Regions from separate parts of the Lactobacillus sp. M0393 genome, predicted to be linked through region 2. Evidence: predicted binding sites of a transcription regulator. Region 2 holds the regulator's gene; each other region holds the start of a gene.
The links. Region 2 encodes HrcA, which represses chaperone genes, less so after heat shock. Its sites were predicted from a motif close to TTAGCACTCNNNNNNNNNGAGTGCTAA; they were not measured.
Positions count from the first base shown of each region.

Region 1: a site for HrcA is predicted at 2,845-2,871, ahead of H3R29_RS06490 (ATP-dependent Clp protease ATP-binding subunit). Genes of this name have one in related genera too.
Region 3: a site for HrcA is predicted at 3,967-3,993, ahead of groES (co-chaperone GroES). Genes of this name have one in related genera too.

Region 1 covers NZ_JACFPK010000006.1:107,891-114,052, forward strand. The annotation lists gene H3R29_RS06480 (peptide chain release factor 3) at 1-163, shown strand, start outside; gene H3R29_RS06485 (DUF1827 family protein) at 192-473, opposite strand; gene H3R29_RS06490 (ATP-dependent Clp protease ATP-binding subunit) at 599-2,803, opposite strand; gene H3R29_RS06495 (hypothetical protein) at 2,973-3,155, shown strand; gene H3R29_RS06500 (phosphocarrier protein HPr) at 3,269-3,535, shown strand; gene ptsP (phosphoenolpyruvate--protein phosphotransferase) at 3,535-5,268, shown strand; gene spxA (transcriptional regulator SpxA) at 5,464-5,862, shown strand; gene H3R29_RS06515 (adaptor protein MecA) at 5,969-6,162, shown strand, end outside.
Region 2 covers NZ_JACFPK010000004.1:17,680-23,841, forward strand. The annotation lists gene dnaJ (molecular chaperone DnaJ) at 274-1,416, opposite strand; gene dnaK (molecular chaperone DnaK) at 1,497-3,353, opposite strand; gene grpE (nucleotide exchange factor GrpE) at 3,372-3,965, opposite strand; gene hrcA (heat-inducible transcriptional repressor HrcA) at 3,978-5,027, opposite strand; gene ribF (riboflavin biosynthesis protein RibF) at 5,163-6,095, opposite strand; gene truB (tRNA pseudouridine(55) synthase TruB) at 6,114-6,162, opposite strand, start outside.
Region 3 covers NZ_JACFPK010000005.1:182,298-188,459, reverse strand. The annotation lists gene pcp (pyroglutamyl-peptidase I) at 1-241, opposite strand, end outside; gene H3R29_RS05785 (DUF979 domain-containing protein) at 261-1,184, opposite strand; gene H3R29_RS05780 (DUF969 domain-containing protein) at 1,193-1,861, opposite strand; gene groL (chaperonin GroEL) at 1,993-3,618, opposite strand; gene groES (co-chaperone GroES) at 3,638-3,922, opposite strand; gene H3R29_RS05765 (redox-sensing transcriptional repressor Rex) at 4,083-4,718, opposite strand; gene H3R29_RS05760 (ABC-F family ATP-binding cassette domain-containing protein) at 4,998-6,162, shown strand, end outside.

The sequences.
Region 1 (6,162 bases), on a different contig from region 2:
ACGCTGGATTGACCCTGAGCAGCTTGATCCGGCTATGGCTAACAGTCGAAATTTACTAGTAAAAGACCGTTACGGTCAACCGCTATTCTTGTTTGAAAATCAATTTGCAGAGCGTTTTTTCAAGGACAAATATCCAGATGTTAAACTGACTGAAAAACTGTAAACAAAAAACTGGCTTTAAGCCAGTTTTTTTATTTGTCAATATGGATTTCAATTACATGCTGACTTTTATCAAATGTCAACATATATGAAGGATTTTTTTCTTTAACAAGTCGCTTAATAACAAAGTTCGTTTCATCTTTACGAACACGACGATTGTGATTTTCCAAGACAATTCCGATTGCTTTATCACTTTCGGTGTAGATAACGGAGGTATTGCCTAGAGAGTAAACTTTGACATAATTTACGTTGGTCGTATTTAGTTGACTGTGAACTAGGTCCTTATAACTATTGGTTACATCTATTAAATGCATGGATTTCACCCGTTTCTTCTAGTAGTTCTTTTTTTAATTTAAGTATACAACTAAACTAAACTTTTTTCTTTAATAAAAAGCATGATTATTATATTTTGCAATAATCATGCTTAAAAATGACGTCTTTAAATATTAGTTGTGTCATTTGCTGAATTAATAGTGTTCTCATCTTCACTGATAACAATCTTATCTTCAGAAACACTAGCCAGCAAATTCTTCACTGCAGGATGATCAAGTTTATAGTCAGCAACTTTATCTTCAATTTCTTCCTGAATGGTTCTACGCAATGGTCTTGCGCCCATATCAGGACTATATCCTTCATCAACTAATTTCTTTTTAGCATCCTCGGTAACGTTAATTTGCATTCCTTGGTTTTTAACCATGCTGTTTACATCATCAAGCATTAAATTAACAATTTTTATTAAGTCATCCTTAGTCAGTTCGTTGAATTCAATCACATCATCCAACCGGTTTAAAAACTCTGGCTTAAAGAATTGACTCATTGAACTTCTGGCGGAATCTGGTTGATCTGCAGAATTTTCAGCAGTGAAACCAACACTGGTGTTCTTAATGCCTTGACCAGCATTAGAGGTCATGATGATAATTGTATCCTTGAATGATACAGTTCTACCTTGAGAATCAGTTAAGCGGCCATCATCTAAAATCTGTAAGAAAAGATTCATAACAGCTGGATCAGCTTTTTCAATTTCATCAAGTAAAATCAAACTGTATGGGTGACGTCTTACTCGTTCTGTTAGTTGTCCGGCTTCTTCATAACCGACGTAACCAGGTGCTGAACCAATTAACTTGGAAACAGAATATGATTCCATATATTCTGACATATCGAAGCGAATTAAGGCATTTTCTGAACCAAACATTTGCCGAGCCAGTTGTTTAGCTAATTCGGTTTTACCTACACCAGTCGGTCCCACAAAGAGGAATGAGCCGATAGGTCTGCCGGATTTATTAAAGCCAATCCGGTTACGCCGAATTGCACGAGCCAGTTTATCGACTGCTTTATCTTGACCAATAACGTGTGCCTTAAGATTTGGTGCCAAGTTTTGCAACTGGTTTTCTTCTTGCTTTTGTAAGTCACCAACAGGGATGCCAGTTTTTTCTTCAACAATCTTGTTCATGATCTTGCTGGTAATAATAGGAGATTTGTCCGGATCAACCTTTTGATCCTTCATCTTGTTATATTTTTCGATTTGGTCACGGTAGTATGCGGCTTTTTCATAATCTTCATTCTTGAGGGATTCTTGTTTTAATTTCTGAGCCGCATCAATTCGTTCCTTCATTTTTTCCTTGTCGACGTAAGGAATTGTCAGGTTCATTCTTGAACCTGCTTCATCTAACAAGTCAATGGCTTTATCAGGTAAAAAGCGGTCTTGAATGTAGCGCTCAGATAATTCTGCTGCTGCCTTGATAGCATCATCAGTATAATGAACATGGTGATAATCTTCGTAGCGCTTTTGAATACCCTTTAAAATACGGATTGTTTCTGCAACAGAAGGTTCTTTAACATCAACGGGCTGGAATCTTCTTGCCAGAGCAGAGTCTTTTTCAATTTCCCGGTATTCTTTTAATGTGGTAGCACCAACGAGTTGCAGATCACCACGAGCAAGAGCGGGTTTAATAATGTTGCCGGCATCCATTCCACCTTCGGCATTGCCTGCACCAACGATTTCGTGAATTTCATCGATAAAGAGGATGATATCATCATGGCCTTGTACTTCTTTAAGTAATTGCTGCATTCGTTGCTCAAATTGACCCCGAATGCCTGTACCTTGAACTAAAGAAACTACGTTTAGTGATATTATTCTTTTATCTTGCAGCTTGGCCGGGACCGAACCGTCGACAATTTGCTGGGCTAAGCCCTCAACTACAGCAGTCTTACCGACACCGGCTTCACCGATTAGGACAGGATTGTTCTTTGTTCTGCGATTCAAGATTTCAATGACACGAGCAATTTCTTTATCGCGTCCAATAACTGGGTCAATTTTACCTTTTCTTGCTAGAGCAGTAAGATCGGTTCCATACTGATCAAGCAGTGAGCGTCCGCCCCCGGCACCATTGTTGCCGTTATTGACGTTTCCTGGATTCCCATTGCCCATTCTGGGGTCCCCTGGATTTCCCGCATTGCCGTTGTAATTAAACAGGTCGCTGAAATCACCAAAGAAGTCGTTATTATCATTGTTCATATTAATATTTCCTTGTTGTTTAAGTTGTTGATAACATTGTCCACATAAATTAATTTCACGACTTTGTCCGTTAACCTTCGCAAAAAGATGAATGGAAGCTGGTCGTTTTTGACAGTTTTGACAAAGCAATTGTATTACCGCCTTTCATATCAGTTTACTAAATTATATAATTAGCACTCGCAATAATCAAGTGCTAAAACCTGAATCTTATTATTTGTAAGTAACGCTAATATGATAAAATATTGGTGCAAGATCAGATGATTGCATAAATAAAATTGACTAAAAAGTGGTGATGATTTTGGATTATCAAAAAATTCTGGTGCAATTAGCAAATGGCGAACTTGATCACTATGAAGTTGAGCCAAAAAATGCTTTTGAATTTCAAGCTGCATTAAGGTCCTTTGAAAAAAGGCAAAATATTACAGGAAAAGCATTGCGAGGTGGTAAAATAATTTATTCAAAATCAAAATCTGAAGTTTAATGATGTAAACTGTTACATTTATGTTGTCTAATTCACAAAAAAATGATAGTCTAAGTAGGCGAATAGGTATTTATTACCGGTTTGATTTTTTGAATTCAAAGGAGATATATATAATGGAAAAACGCGATTTTCATGTTGTTGCAGAAACAGGTATTCATGCTCGTCCAGCTACATTGCTAGTACAAGCTGCTTCTAAATTTGGTTCAGATATCAATTTGGAATACAATGGTAAGTCAGTTAATTTAAAGTCAATTATGGGTGTTATGTCACTTGGTGTTGGCAAAAATGCTGATGTTACTATCAGTGCTAGTGGCGACGACGAAAAAGATGCAATTAACGCTATTTCAGAGACTATGAAAAAAGAGGGCTTAGCTGAATAATGACCAAGACATTAAAAGGAATTGCTGCTAGTGATGGTATTGCTGTAGCACCAGCTTATCTCTTGGTTGAACCTGATCTTTCATTTTCAAAATCTACAGTTAGCGATGTTGAAAGTGAGTTAGCACGCTATAAGAAGGCAATTTCAGTATCAACTGCTGAAGTTGAAAAAATTCGTGATAGTGCAAAGAAGAGTTTAGGTGAAGACGAAGCTCAAGTCTTTGAAGCTCACCTTATGATCTTGAACGATCCTGAATTTACTGGTGCCATTGAAAACGAAATCAAGGAACAAAAAGTTAACAGTGAAGCTGCTCTTAACGAAACTGCACAAAAGTTTATCAGTATTTTTGAAGGAATGACTGATAACACATATATGCAGCAACGTGCAGCCGATGTGCGCGATGTTTCTAAGAGAATTATGGCTCACTTGCTGGGTAAGGAATTACCAAACCCAGCTGCCATTGATCACGAAGTTGTGGTGGTTGCTCATGATTTAACTCCTAGTGATACTGCCCAACTTAATAAAAAATTTGTTAAGGGCTTTGTTACTGATATTGGCGGAAGAACAGCACACTCTGCTATCATGGCGCGTTCACTTGAATTGCCAGCAGTTGTAGGTACTGATTCAATTACCAAGGATGTTGAAAACGGCGACACGATTGCTGTTGACGGTCTAAGCGGTGATGTAGTAGTTAAGCCTACTGACAGTCAAGTTGCTGAATATCAACAAAAGAGTTCTGACTTTTTGCAGCAAAAAGCTGAATGGGAAAAATTAAAGAACGAGCCTTCAGTTACTGCAGACGGTAAAAAGTTTACAATTGCTGCTAATATTGGTACACCAAATGACATGAAGGGTGTAAACGATAATGGTGCTGAAGCTGTTGGTCTTTACAGAACCGAATTCTTATATATGGATTCAAAGGACTTCCCAACTGAGGATGAGCAATTTGAAGCTTATAAGAAAGTCATTGAAGGTATGCATGGTAAGCAGGTAATTATCAGAACCATGGATATTGGTGGTGACAAACACCTTGATTATTGGGATTTACCAGAAGAAATGAACCCATTCTTAGGTGTGCGTGCCATTAGACTCTCACTTCAAAATGAACAGATTTTCCGTACACAGCTTCGTGCTTTATTGCGTGCATCAGCTTATGGCAAGTTAGGCATTATGTTCCCAATGATTGGTACTCTGAATGAGTTGCGCAAGGCTAAAGCAATTTTGGGTGAAGAAAAAGACAAGTTAGTTACAAAAGGCGTTAAGATTGGTTCGAACTTAGAAGTGGGAATGATGATTGAAGTTCCAGCTGCTGCAGTTTTAGCTGATCAATTTGCTAAAGAAGTTGATTTCTTCTCAATTGGTACTAATGACTTAATTCAATATACAATGGCTGCTGATAGGGGCAATGATAATGTTTCTTATCTTTATCAACCGGCAAACCCATCTGTTTTGCGTTTAATTAAGCACACGATTGATGCAGCACATGAAAACAACATTTGGTGTGGCATGTGCGGCGAAGCTGCCGGAGACAGTACCATGTTTCCAATTTTGCTTTCAATGGGCTTAGACGAGTACTCAATGAGTGCTACTTCAATTTTGCGTATTAGAAGCTTAATGAAGAAGCTCAATACTGCAGATATTAAGGAATTAGCCAATAAAGCTTGTTATGTTTCAGAAACTGCTGAAGAAAATGAGAAATTGGTTAGTGACTTAATGAAGAAAGTAAATAACTAATAATAATAAAAAAAGGATACATTAGCAAAAAATTATGTATTCTTTTTTATTTCTTTATTTTTTCTTGATAAAAAGTTCACAGAATATTCACGTTTAAAAGATACTATAATAATAAAATTAGTTGAAAAAACTACTTACAAAAAGGAAGTAGTATGATATAATTATATAGATACTAATTAAGGGAGCGTGAAATATATGGTAAATTTATATATCTCTCCAAGCTGTACATCTTGTCGTAAAGCGAAGGCCTGGTTAAAGAAGCACGACATTCCTTTTAAGGAAAGAAATATTTTTTCTGAACCGTTAACAAAAGATGAATTGTTGCAAATTTTGCGCATGACTGAAAATGGTACCGAAGAAATTATTTCAACTCGTTCAAGAGCATTTCAGCAACTTAAAGTTAATCTGGATGACATGTCAATTGATCAATTGCTTGATCTGGTAGAAAAGAATCCAAGTTTGTTAAGACGTCCTATTATTATGGATGACCGTCGTTTACAGGTTGGATATAATGAAGATGAGATTAGGCGCTTTTTACCTAGAAAAGTACGCCGTCTCGAACTTGAAGAAATGCAAAAGATAGCTGACTTATAAATCAGGTAAGTTTAAAATAAAAGCGTTGGTTTTTTAAACTAACGCTTTTATTTTATGAGTAAAGTACGCTACAATAGAACAAAGCATCTGATGGAGGTGAGAACTCATGCAAGTAGATCATATAAACAAAAATACGATTCGCGTGAGAATAGGTAAACAAGAATTAGCAAATCGTGGTCTTAAAGTTTTGGATTTACTGGGTGATAAAAATAAAATCCAGCATTTCTTTTATTCAATTTTAGATGAAATTGATACGGATCATTCTTTTAGTCAAGATGCACCTGTTACTTTTCAAGTAAT
Region 2 (6,162 bases):
TCCTTGATATTTTAGGAATCAGCTCTTATTCAAATTGTCAAAAATGTTAATAATACTTGACTATACCGTGTTTATCAGGTTTTCCATTTTTTGCAAAAAGTTCCATATACTTGTAAAATTCTTTTTTTGTCCATTGAGGTGCATCCGCCGATATAGTTATCCCGGTATCATTTTTATTCCAATATTTATAACCCTTAGGACATTCTAACATTGCAATTTTTCTTTTCTTTTTATCAAAAAGATCTAATCAGTTAAGTCATGATAACTTGATTATCACTGTAATTTTTCTTTTAGTCTTTCAAAAAAACCTTTTTCTTGCGGTGTTATTGACCCACCACCTGCTTTGACAAAATCAATTAGAGCCTGTTTTTGCTTCTCATTAATTGATTTTGGAATTTGAACTTGAACGGTGGTAATCTGATCGCCGTTACCGTTGCCACGCAAATACGGAACACCTTCACCGTGTATGGTAAATTCCTTATTTGGTTGAGTGCCTGCAGGAATCTTTAGCTTCTTTTCGCCATGTACTGTTTTAACATTAATCTCATCGCCTAACGTTGCCTGAGCAAATGAAATTGGAACGGTCGTATAGATAGTTGTACCTTTACGCTCAAATTCCTTTGATGGTTTAATCCGATAATTGATGTACAAATCACCGTAAGGACCACCATTTTTACCAGCTTCGCCTTGACCTTCATAACGCAATTGCTGACCATTATCTATTCCAGCGGGAATATTGACTTCAATGGTATTCTTACCGTCAATTACGCCATTACCATGACAAGTCTGACAAGGATGTTCAATAATTACACCTTTTCCATGGCACTTGTCACAAACAGCTTGCTGTCGAATCACACCTATCAGAGATTTTTGAGTTATGGTCATATAGCCTGAGCCATGACATTTATCACAAGTTATAGGATGTGTGCCTTTTTCAGCACCATTGCCCCCACAAGTTGGGCAGGTTTCACTCCGAGTATACGAAACTTGTGTTTTCTTACCCGTAATTGCATCCATAAAATCAATAGACAACGTATAATCTAAGTCTTCACCGCGAGTTGGCGCCGTGGGATTTACATGATGTTGACTCTCACCATTGGCACCACCGAAGAAATCATTAAATATATCGCCAAAATCACCGAAGCCACCAAAGTCACCGTATCCTTGACCAGCACCACCGAAACCTCCTTGACCATTGACTCCGGCAGAACCAAATTGATCATATTGGGCTCTTTTTTGCTTGTCATGTAATACTTCATAGGCTTCGTTAACCTTTTTATATTTTTCCTCAGCACCAGGCTCATGGTTTAAATCGGGGTGATACTTCTTGGCAAGTTTGCGATAAGCAGAGGTAATTTCTTTATCACTGGCATTGCGATCTACTCCCAGCACTTCATAATAATCTTCTTGTGCCATCTATAAGCTCCTTAACCTTACAAAAGAAAAGAACTACTTTTCCTGGCAGTTCTTTTCTAATTTATTCAATTATAAACCCTTTACTTATCTGGGTCTACCTTATGAAATTCACCTTCACCTGCAGAACCATTATTACCATCTTGTGAACCAGGATTTTGTGGTCCGGCTTGAGGTCCAGCTTGTCCTTGTGCACCTTGAGCTCCACCATTAGCTTGGTACAATTTGACTGCTAAGTCTTGTGCAACCTTGGATAATTCATCCTTCTTAGCTTTCATTTCATCCAAATTGTTGTCTTTTTGAGCTTTCTTTAAAGCATCAAGTGCATCTTGAACTTTCTTAGTATCATCATCAGAGACTTTGCCTTTGACATCTTTCAAGGTCTTTTCAGTGGAGAAGATTAATTGATCAACTTCATTACGTAAGTCGACTTCTTCTTTCTTCTTCTTATCCTCTTCCGCATGTTCTTCAGCTTCTTTTTGCATCTTCTTAATTTCTTCATCAGATAAGCCGGATGAACTCTTGATAGTAATCTTTTGTTCTTTACCAGTTCCCATATCCTTAGCAGAAACATTAACGATACCGTTCTTGTCAATATCAAAAGTAACTTGAATTTGTGGTACACCACGAGGAGCTGCAGGAATATCAGTTAATTCAAACCGTCCTAAAGTCTTATCATCGGCTGCCATTGGGCGTTCACCTTGCAAAACGTGAACGTCAACAGCTGGTTGATTATCTGCAGCAGTTGAGAAAATTTGGCTCTTTGAGGTTGGAATAGTTGTATTCTTTTCAATAAGTTTGGTAAATACACCACCCATTGTTTCAATACCAAGTGATAATGGAGTTACATCAAGTAAGACAACATCCTTAACGTCACCTGAAATGACACCACCTTGAATAGCAGCACCTAAAGCAACAGCTTCGTCTGGGTTAATTGAGTGATCAGGTTCTTTACCAGCCCACTTCTTAACTGCATCCTGTACAGCAGGAATTCGGGTAGAACCACCATTTAAAATCACCTTGTCAATGTCATTAACTGTTAAATCAGCGTCTTTTAAAGCATTATCAAATGGGATCTTGGTCTTTTCAACTAAGTCAGAAGTTAATTCATCGAATTTTGCCCGAGTTAAATCGGCTTCAAGGTGCAATGGGCCAGATTCACCTGCAGAAATAAACGGCAGTGAAATATGGGTTGCTGACACACCAGACAAATCTTTCTTCGCCTTTTCGGCAGCATCCTTTAATCTTTGCAAAGCCATCTTATCTTTTGAAAGGTCGACACCATTTTCATCTTTAAAATTCTTAATCAGCCAATCAATAATCTTATTATCAAAATCATCACCACCAAGGTGGGTATCACCATTAGTTGACAATACTTGAAAGACGCCATCACCTAACTGCAGTACGGAAACATCGAAAGTACCACCACCAAGGTCGTAAACTAAGACTTTTTCATCTTCTGCGTCTTTGTCCAAACCATAAGCAAGTGAAGATGCAGTAGGTTCATTAATAATTCTCTTAACATCTAAACCAGCTATTTTACCAGCATCTTTGGTAGCTTGGCGTTGAGCATCATTAAAGTATGCAGGTACGGTAATAACAGCATCAGTTACTTTCTCGCCTAAATAATCTTCAGAGAATTTCTTGATGTACTGCAAGATCATTGCTGAAATTTCCTGTGGTGTATAAGCTTTATCACCAATTTTAACCTTGTAATCAGTTTCACCCATGTGACGTTTAATAGAAGAAATAGTATTAGGATTGGTAATTGCTTGTCTCTTAGCAACTTCACCAACTTGGATTTCTCCATCTTTAAAGGCAACTACTGAAGGGGTAGTGCGATTTCCTTCTGGGTTAGTAATAATTTTGGGTTCTTTACCCTCCAAAACGGCAACTGCTGAGTTAGTAGTTCCGAGGTCAATTCCGATAACTTTTGACATTGATATGCTTCCTTTCAATTATTGTGCTACAACAACCATAGCTGGTCTTAAAGTACGATCTTTGTACAAGTATCCCTTTTGTAAAACTCGTACAACATGATCTTTTTGATCATCATTTTCAGCTGCAACGGTTTGAACAGCTTGGTGTAAATTGGGATCAAATTTGACACCTTCAGCTATAATTTCACTGATACCGTGATCTTTCATCGCTTTAACCAGTGAATCAAGTGTCATCTGTACACCTTTTTTAAGCTGTTTTGATGCTTCGTCATCGACTTTAGTAGCTAAAGCTCTTTCTAAATTATCCATCGCTGGCAAAACATCTTTAGCTAAGGATTGAGACTCATATTTGATAAGCTGCGCTCTTTCTTTATTGTAGCGATTTTGCATATTTTGCATCTCAGCTTGACTGCGCAAATACTTATCTTCCAGATCGTCTTTTTCTTTTTGCAATTGAGTCAAATTACGCTGCAATTTACTTTCCAAAGACTCTGGTTTCTTTTCTTCGTTAGCCTTAGTCTTAGAATTTTCTACTTCTGTCTTTGACTTTTTATGCTCATCTTTTTTTGGCTCTTTTTTTGAGTTTTTACTATTATTTTCTTCTTTACTCACGGCTAACCTCCTTTATTTGAATCTACCATAATAATCAAGTAATTTTTTAGATAGTTCGTTTCTGAAATACTCGAGTAATCCAATCACCTGAGAATACGGCATATTATCAGGGCCAAGTAAAGCAATTATGCCCTTTCCATGAGAGCCAACGCTGTACTCTGCCGTAAGCAGACTGTAATCCTTTAACAAATCATTTGATAATTCGGATCCTAAACTAACTCGAACCGGATACCTGTCGCTTTTCAAATTTTGCCTATTATCCAAAATACTGGAAATCAAATCATTATGCTCAATCATTTCATAGAGCGATCTTAAGTTTGAAATATCGTCCAGAGAAATGTTGTTAAGCAAGTTAATCTGACCATCAACATAGGTTTGCTCACTGGCAGCATCGTTAATAACATCCTCGACCAAATTAATCAGTTCAGAGACATGAGCAACTTTAAGTTTATTGCCCAAAGTCTTTTTAAGATAGTCTGGAGTAACTTGATCTAAAGTTTTGCCCACCAGCTGATCGTTAATCATGCGCACAGCCTGTTCAATTTCATCACCATTAACATTATAAGGTAAAGTATAAACCTGGTCATGAACGTCACCGTCACTAGTTCCTAAGACAGCCATAATCTGTCTGTTAAACAATGGCACGATACGAAAACCAGTAATAGTTAATTCACTATTTTCAGGACCTTCCGCAAATGCTGTGTAATTGGTTAGATCCGATAAAATTTTGACAGCTGCCTGTACGATATCGTTAACCTGATGAAATGGTTGATCAAGCTGACTAATGATTCGCTTGTATACAGAAGATGAAATTTGTAAAGGTTCAACTAAATTGTCAAGATAGTAGCGGTAGCCTTCAGTTGAAGGCACGCGGCCACTAGACAAATGAGTTTTCTCAATCAAACCCTTATCTTCTAAAACAGCCATTTCGTTACGAATAGTAGCACTTGAAACCTTAATAGGCAGTTGATTCATAACAGTTTTGGACCCAACAGGATCATGTGTCTGCGTAAAATCATTGATAATTGTTTTTAAAATTAATTCTTGACGTTCGGTCAACATAAATATCGCCCTCACTTTTAGCACTCAATCTGATTAGGTGCTAACAATTTATATGATACTAGCTTTTAGCAGAATGTCAAGTTGAGTGCTAACTTTTTTCTTAAAAAACGTCAATCATTTTTTCAGTATCATTAATTAATTCATCGCAGCAAAATAATTTTTAATTTCAGCCTCGTCTTGACTCATTTGTTGTGTTAGCTCTTTTAAATTGGCAAATTTAATTTCACCACGGGTATACTTATACCATTTAATTACCATTTCCTCATCATAGGCTTCCTGATCAAAACCAAATAAGTTTGACTCAATATAAAGCTTTTTCCCCTGGTTGATAGTCACATTATAGCCTACACTTGTCATTGAGTCATACCACTTACCACAAATCTTAGTTTTAGTCGCATATACCCCAATTTTAGGAACAGCCTTGTCATCACTCCAAACCAAATTAGCTGTAGGAAAACCGAGTTTATGACCATTGCGCAAACCGTGACCAACATAGCCTGACATAACATAGGGAAAACCTAACAACTTAGCAGCTAATTCCATATTTCCGCTAGTTATCGCCTTCTTGATTTCCGTAGAACCAATTTTTTGACCATCATAAGACTGCTTAGGGACATTAATTATATTGAACCTTCCCTTAGCAAACTTAGGGAAATTTTTCATATTAGCCGTGTCTTTAGGGCCATATGTGTAGTCAAAGCCAGCAACTACAGTGTCAGCATGTAATTTTACTATAATATTATCAACAAATTCCTGTGCAGTTAGTTTACTAAAAGCTTCATTAAAGTGCATCACCAACAAATAGTCAACTTTAAGTTTCTGCATCTTGTATGCTTTTTCTGGAAGAGTATCAATGTATGTAACTTTTTTATTTTGATAAACTTCTTTTGGATGACGATCAAACGTCATTACTACTAGTGGTAAATGTCTTTGCTTTGCTTTTTCTTTTGCGATTTTGATTAATTCTTGATGTCCGCGATGAACCCCATCGAAGAAACCTAAAGCAAGAATTATATTTTGGGGAATTATGTTTTCCTTAAAAGGGTATGTTAAATGGATAATTTCCATAATAAGACCTTCATTCACCTATTCATTTTGTAAAAGCATTAAATAAGGGCGATAAATGGTACCATCT
Region 3 (6,162 bases), on a different contig from region 2:
CCACTCGTTCGGGAGTTAGACCATAGCGGCCACCAGCTTGTCCAATATTTAAAACATAATCAGGTTTTTCCTTCAGAATAGCTTCATGAACCACATCGGCACAATCACCGAAAACTGTTGGTATTTCAAGTTTTATGATTTGTGCTCCGGCGATTTCATTATCCAGCCGTTTAACTGCTTCGATCGCAGGATTAATTTTATCTTCACCAAATGGATCAAAACCTGTTACAAGAATTTTCATTATATTTCTCCTTACTGTCTTAAAATGCCAAAAAATACATTAGCATAATTTGAATAAGCAACATGCTGATTGCGATCGGAAATTGTTGTTTAATTACGCCTAGTTGATCTTTCATTTCCATAAGAGCAACGGGCAGGGTATTAAAGTTTGCTGCCATTGGTGTTAACAGCGTACCGCAATAACCCGAAGTCATCCCTAAAGCTGCAACTACAACCGGTGAACCTCCTTGTGCCACAACAAAAGGGATGCCAATTCCAGCAGTAATAACTGCAAAGGCCGCAAATGCATTACCCATAATAGCAGTAAACAGCGCCATGGCAACACAATAAAGTGTAACTCCTAACAAATGATTTCCAATAGGAAAAAGTCCGGAAATAGCCTTAGCAGTAACTTGTCCCACACCTGAAGCTGTAAATACCACACCTAAAGTAGCGAGCAATTGTGGTAAAATTCCGGCAGAGCCGACAGAGCGAACCATTCTCTGAGTATCTTCATACACAACTTTCACATTTGCTTTTGTCAAAATTTGTGCAATAACAAGTGAAACAATTGCTGCCACACCTATACCTACTTGGCCACCTAGATTAGTAAATTGGGCTATTAGCAAAGCTAAAACTGCTAGCAAGATACTTGGTAAGAAAATCCAGTTGCCAATGCGTTTAACCGTTTGTTGAGCAACTTTTTCATCCAAATCCCTGATGTGCCCTACGCGAACCTGTTTAAACAGAGATAACAAGGCAATAATTATAATAATTGCACCGTTAATTGCATTTGAAAGCCATTGCCCACAACAGAATAGTATTGCAAACAAAAACCAGAAAAGCCCGGTACCCCAACGCACAGGATTTGATTGATCACGCCAAGACTCAATTGCTGCAGCCAAGAAAAACAGCCCGATTAAGATATAGAACGCTAATAAAATATTATTGATTAAAGTATCCATTATTTCTCCTACTTCTCTTGCTGTTTGAGTAATTTTTGGTCAAACACATGATTGTAACCCACACATAAAATATAACTGATGATTGCAACTGGAAAAGTGTATAGAACTATGCCACTAGGATCAACTGGGTGACCCAGTGATTTCATAGTACTTGCAATAAGTAGAACGCTTGAAGAAGCTACGAATAAATTTTGGGCAAAGAAATTACCAAAATTTTCTGTTGCAGCCGCCCTACCTTTGATTTGGTCTACTTCAAGAGGCGTCAATTCGCTGTTAACCTTACCGGCCGCTTGTGCCATTGGATTAATTAGTGGCGCAATAAATTGGACGTGTCCTTGTAGAGATATACCAAAGGCACCAGCAATTTCACGAATGGCTTGGTAAATATCGAAAATACGACCTGGCGTCAATTTTTTCATTTTTTTAATCAAATTAACAGCAGTTTGCTTTAAGCCATGTCTTTCTAAAATGCCAATTGTCGGTAAAGTCAGAAAAAACAGGGAAACCATGCGATTATCCATAAATCCTTTACCCAAAATTGTCAAAAACGAGACAAAATCAATTCCTGAAACTAAGGCTGTAATTAAAGCAGCAATAATAACAACGGCTATGGTATCAAGTCCCAGCGCAAAGCCAATCACTATAACTACAATACCTAGTAAACTTAAATATTCCACTAATATTCCTTCCTATGTAAAGGCAGCAATTACTTATCAAATTCTGTAAGCAAAATTTCAAAGCAAAAATCCTACCAGCAAGCCCCACAGGATTGCTAGTAGGATTTATTAATTAACTAATAAAAACTAAATTACATCACACCTGGATTGCCAGCACCTGCATTTGGATCAGCGGCAGGTTTATCTTCTGGTATTTCGGCAACAACGGCTTCAGTAGTCAATAACAAGGCAGCAATAGACGCAGCATTTTGTAAAGCAGTACGGGTTACCTTAGTTGGGTCGATAATTCCGGCTCCAACCATGTTTTCCCATTTACCGTTGGCTGCATTGTAACCAACTTCATTTTCTTGACCTTCAAGCTTATTCAAGATAACTGAACCATCTTCACCAGCATTTTCAGCAATTTGACGAACTGGAGCAGTCAAAGCTTCTAAGACAATGTTAATACCTGTTTGTTCATCAGCATTGTCACCTTTAAGGTCCTTAACAGCGTCCTTGACATCTACTAAAGCAGTACCACCACCAGCAACATAGCCTTCATCAACGGCTGCACGAGTGGAGTTCAAAGCATCTTCAATGCGGTATCTGCGCTCTTTTAATTCAGTTTCCGTAGCAGCACCAACATGAATAACAGCAACGCCACCAGTTAATTTAGCCAGACGCTCTTGTAATTTCTTCTTGTCAAAGTCAGAAGTAGTTTCTGCAATTTGCTTTCTAATTGAGTCCTCACGGTCTTTAATTGCTTCATCTGAACCTGAACCATCAACAATAGTAGTTGAGTCCTTAGTTACAGTAATCCGGCGAGCTTGACCTAGTTGGTCAATCTTAGTGTCCTTTAATTCGAGCCCTAAGTCCTCAGTAATTACTGTACCACCAGTTAAAGCGGCAATATCTTGCAATTGTTCTTTACGACGGTCGCCAAAGCCAGGAGCCTTAACAGCAACAACATTGAATGTACCACGAATCTTGTTCAAAACTAATGTTGGCAAAGCTTCACCAGAAACATCATCGGCAATGATTAAAAGTGATTTGCCTTGTTGCACAATTTCTTGTAACAATGGCAAGATGTCTTGAATGTTAGAAATCTTCTTATCAGTAATTAAGATATATGGATTGTCAAGATCAGCTTCCATCTTGTCATTATCAGTTACCATGTATTGTGACAGGTAACCACGGTCAAATTGCATACCTTCAACTACTGATAATTCAGTTTCAATACCACGTGAGTCTTCAATAGTGATAACACCATCATTACCAACTTTTTCCATTGCGTCAGCGATTAAATCACCAACTTCTTTTGAAGCTGAAGAAACTGAAGCAACTTGAGCAATTTGGTCTTTTGAAGAAACAGTGTGACTAATCTTGTGTAATTCATTTACTACAGCTTTTGTGGCTTTTTCAATACCGCGACGAACACCAACAGGGTTAGCACCAGCAGTAACATTCTTCATACCTTCACGAATAATTGCTTGGGTTAAAACAACCGCAGTAGTAGTACCATCACCGGCAATATCATTGGTCTTTTGTGCTGCTTCTGCAACTAACTTAGCACCCATATTCTCATAGTGGTCTTTTAATTCAATTGCCTTGGCAATTGTCACACCATCGTTAGTAATGTCTGGGTTGCCGTAAGATTGCTCCAAAACAACGTTTCTACCCTTAGGACCAATAGTAGCCTTAACAGTATCAGCTAATTTGTCAACGCCCTTTAACAGGGAACGTCTTGCTTTTTCTGAAAATTTAATTTCTTTTGCCATATTTTTATACGCTCCTTAATTACTTAACAATTGCTAAAATATCTTTTTCGTGAAGGACTAAATATTTTTGACCATCGTATTTAACATCTGTACCAGAATACTTGTCATATAAAACAACGTCGCCTTCCTTAACAGTCATAGGTATTTTGTTGCCATTTTCAGCAAAGTTACCTTCACCAACAGCAACTACTTCACCTTCTGTCGGCTTTTGTTTAGCATTAGAAGCCAGGACGATTCCGCCTACAGTCTTTTCTTCTTCTTCTTTAACTTTTACGATCACGCGATCACCTATTGGTTGTAACACGTTTGTCCCTCCTAAAATTAAATTTTAATCTCTTTTATGTGCCATTAGCACTCCTATTTGTCAAGTGCTAACTTACATTTATGATAATAACCCCTTTTATGAAAAAATGCAAGAAAAAATTAGCACTTTGAGTAAAAAAGTGCTAATTTGCTTTTTAAAACTATTTTTTCTTATCCGAATCAAGAAAGTAAATAAGTGTCTGCAACTCAGTAGCCAAATCAACGTTTTGAATTCTAATGCCACTTGGTGCAGATAAACGAATTGGGGTGAAATTCATGATTCCCTTAATTCCAGCTTCTACCATATCATCAGCAGTTTTCTGAGCAGCCGCAGATGGCACCGTTAAAATCGCAATAGAAATTTGTTGGTCACTAAGCTGCTTTTTAAGTTCACTCATATCATAGACAGGCACACCGCTTAGAATTCTGCCGGTAATTTTCTCATCAATATCAAAAGCACAAGAAATGCGAATATTATTTGAACGTTTAAAATTGTAATTTAATAAAGCATGACCCAAGTTACCTACGCCAACCAAAGCAACATTTGTTAAAGTGTCTTGGTTTAAAATCTTTTTAAAAAAAGAAAGTAAACTTTTTACATCGTAGCCATAACCCCTTTTGCCCAAAGCGCCGAAATAAGAAAAATCACGTCTGATTGAAGCACTGTCTACCTGAACAGCTTCAGACAATTCAGTCGAAGAAACTTTTTCTTTGCCAGCCTCATTTAAGATAATAAGATAACGGTAATATAACGGCAACCTTTTAGCCGTTGCCGTTGGTATTTTGATTTTTTCCATTTAAGAAGCCTCCAACTTAATTAAGTAACCATAATTCGTTCTTGTGAATTTCTCAGCAATCAATTCTATTTTACCTATAAATTTACGTCATTTGCAAACATTTTTTTCACAATCTTTTAAATTTTAGCATAATGGTAACAGGCTTGATAATAGAAACTGGTATTTTTATTCATTCACGCTTAAAAAGCTGTATTTTTGCTCTTTTTCTTTCATATATCCATCAAACTCTCACACAAGAATTTCACTACGTATGCTAAAATGGTTTTTAGGTGAAAAATTATGATAATTGCACAAGGACACGATTTAGAAAAACAATTCGGTGCCAACACATTATTTAAAAATGTCAATTTTTCAATTGACGCAAATGCCAGAATTGGTCTGATTGGACCTAACGGGGTTGGTAAAACAACCCTGCTTAAGATTATGACTGGCGAGGAAGAAGCCACACATGGTGACTTCACCATCAATAAAAACATAGATGTCGGCTACATTGCCCAAGAAAATGGTCTAAATGAAAGTAAAACAATTTGGGAAGAAATGTTGTCTGTTTTTACTTCATTAATTAATATGAGCAAAAAAATCACAAGTTTACAGCAAGACATCGCTGCAAACCCCAAACAAAATGATCTGTTAAAACAATATGATCAACTGCAATTCAACTTTGAGCAGCAAGGAGGGTACACCTACCAGGCTGATATCAAAAGTATTTTGAATGGCTTTAACTTTCCCGAAGAAACTTGGTCCAAAAAAATCGCAAGTCTTTCCGGAGGAGAAAAAACCAGACTTTCATTTGTTAAATTGCTACTGCGCAAACCTGCTCTGCTATTACTTGATGAGCCTACCAACTATCTTGATTTAGACACTCTGGACTGGCTGGAAAGTTATCTTAAAAACTATTCTGGTGCTATTTTAGTTGTTTCCCATGACCAGTATTTCTTAGATAATTTAGCCACACAGATTTTTGAATTGCAATTTGGCAAATTAACTGCCTTTAAGGGTAATTATTCCGCTTATGTTGCTGAACGGCAGCTGCGTGATCGCCAGCAAGAAGAAGCGTATGAAAAGCAGCAAGAGCAAATCAAAAAAGACGAAGAATTTATTCAAAAAAATATTGTCAGAGCCAAAACTACTAAACGAGCTCAAAGCCGCCGCAAGCAATTGGAGAAAATGGAAAGAATTACTCCGCCAAAACACAAAAGCAAAGTACGCATTAATTTTCAAAGCGAGCGGCCATCTGGTAAAGAAGTTTTAATTTTACGTGATTTAACAATTGGCTATCCAACAAAAACAATGGTGCACGATATTTCTCTGCAAATAAATAAAGGCGACCGCGTAGCCGTAATTGGTCAAAATGGTATTGGTAAATCAACTTTACTAAAAACCGTGATGAAAGAATTGAAACCGAAAAAAGGCTCAATTAAATATGGTGCATCCCTTGATATCG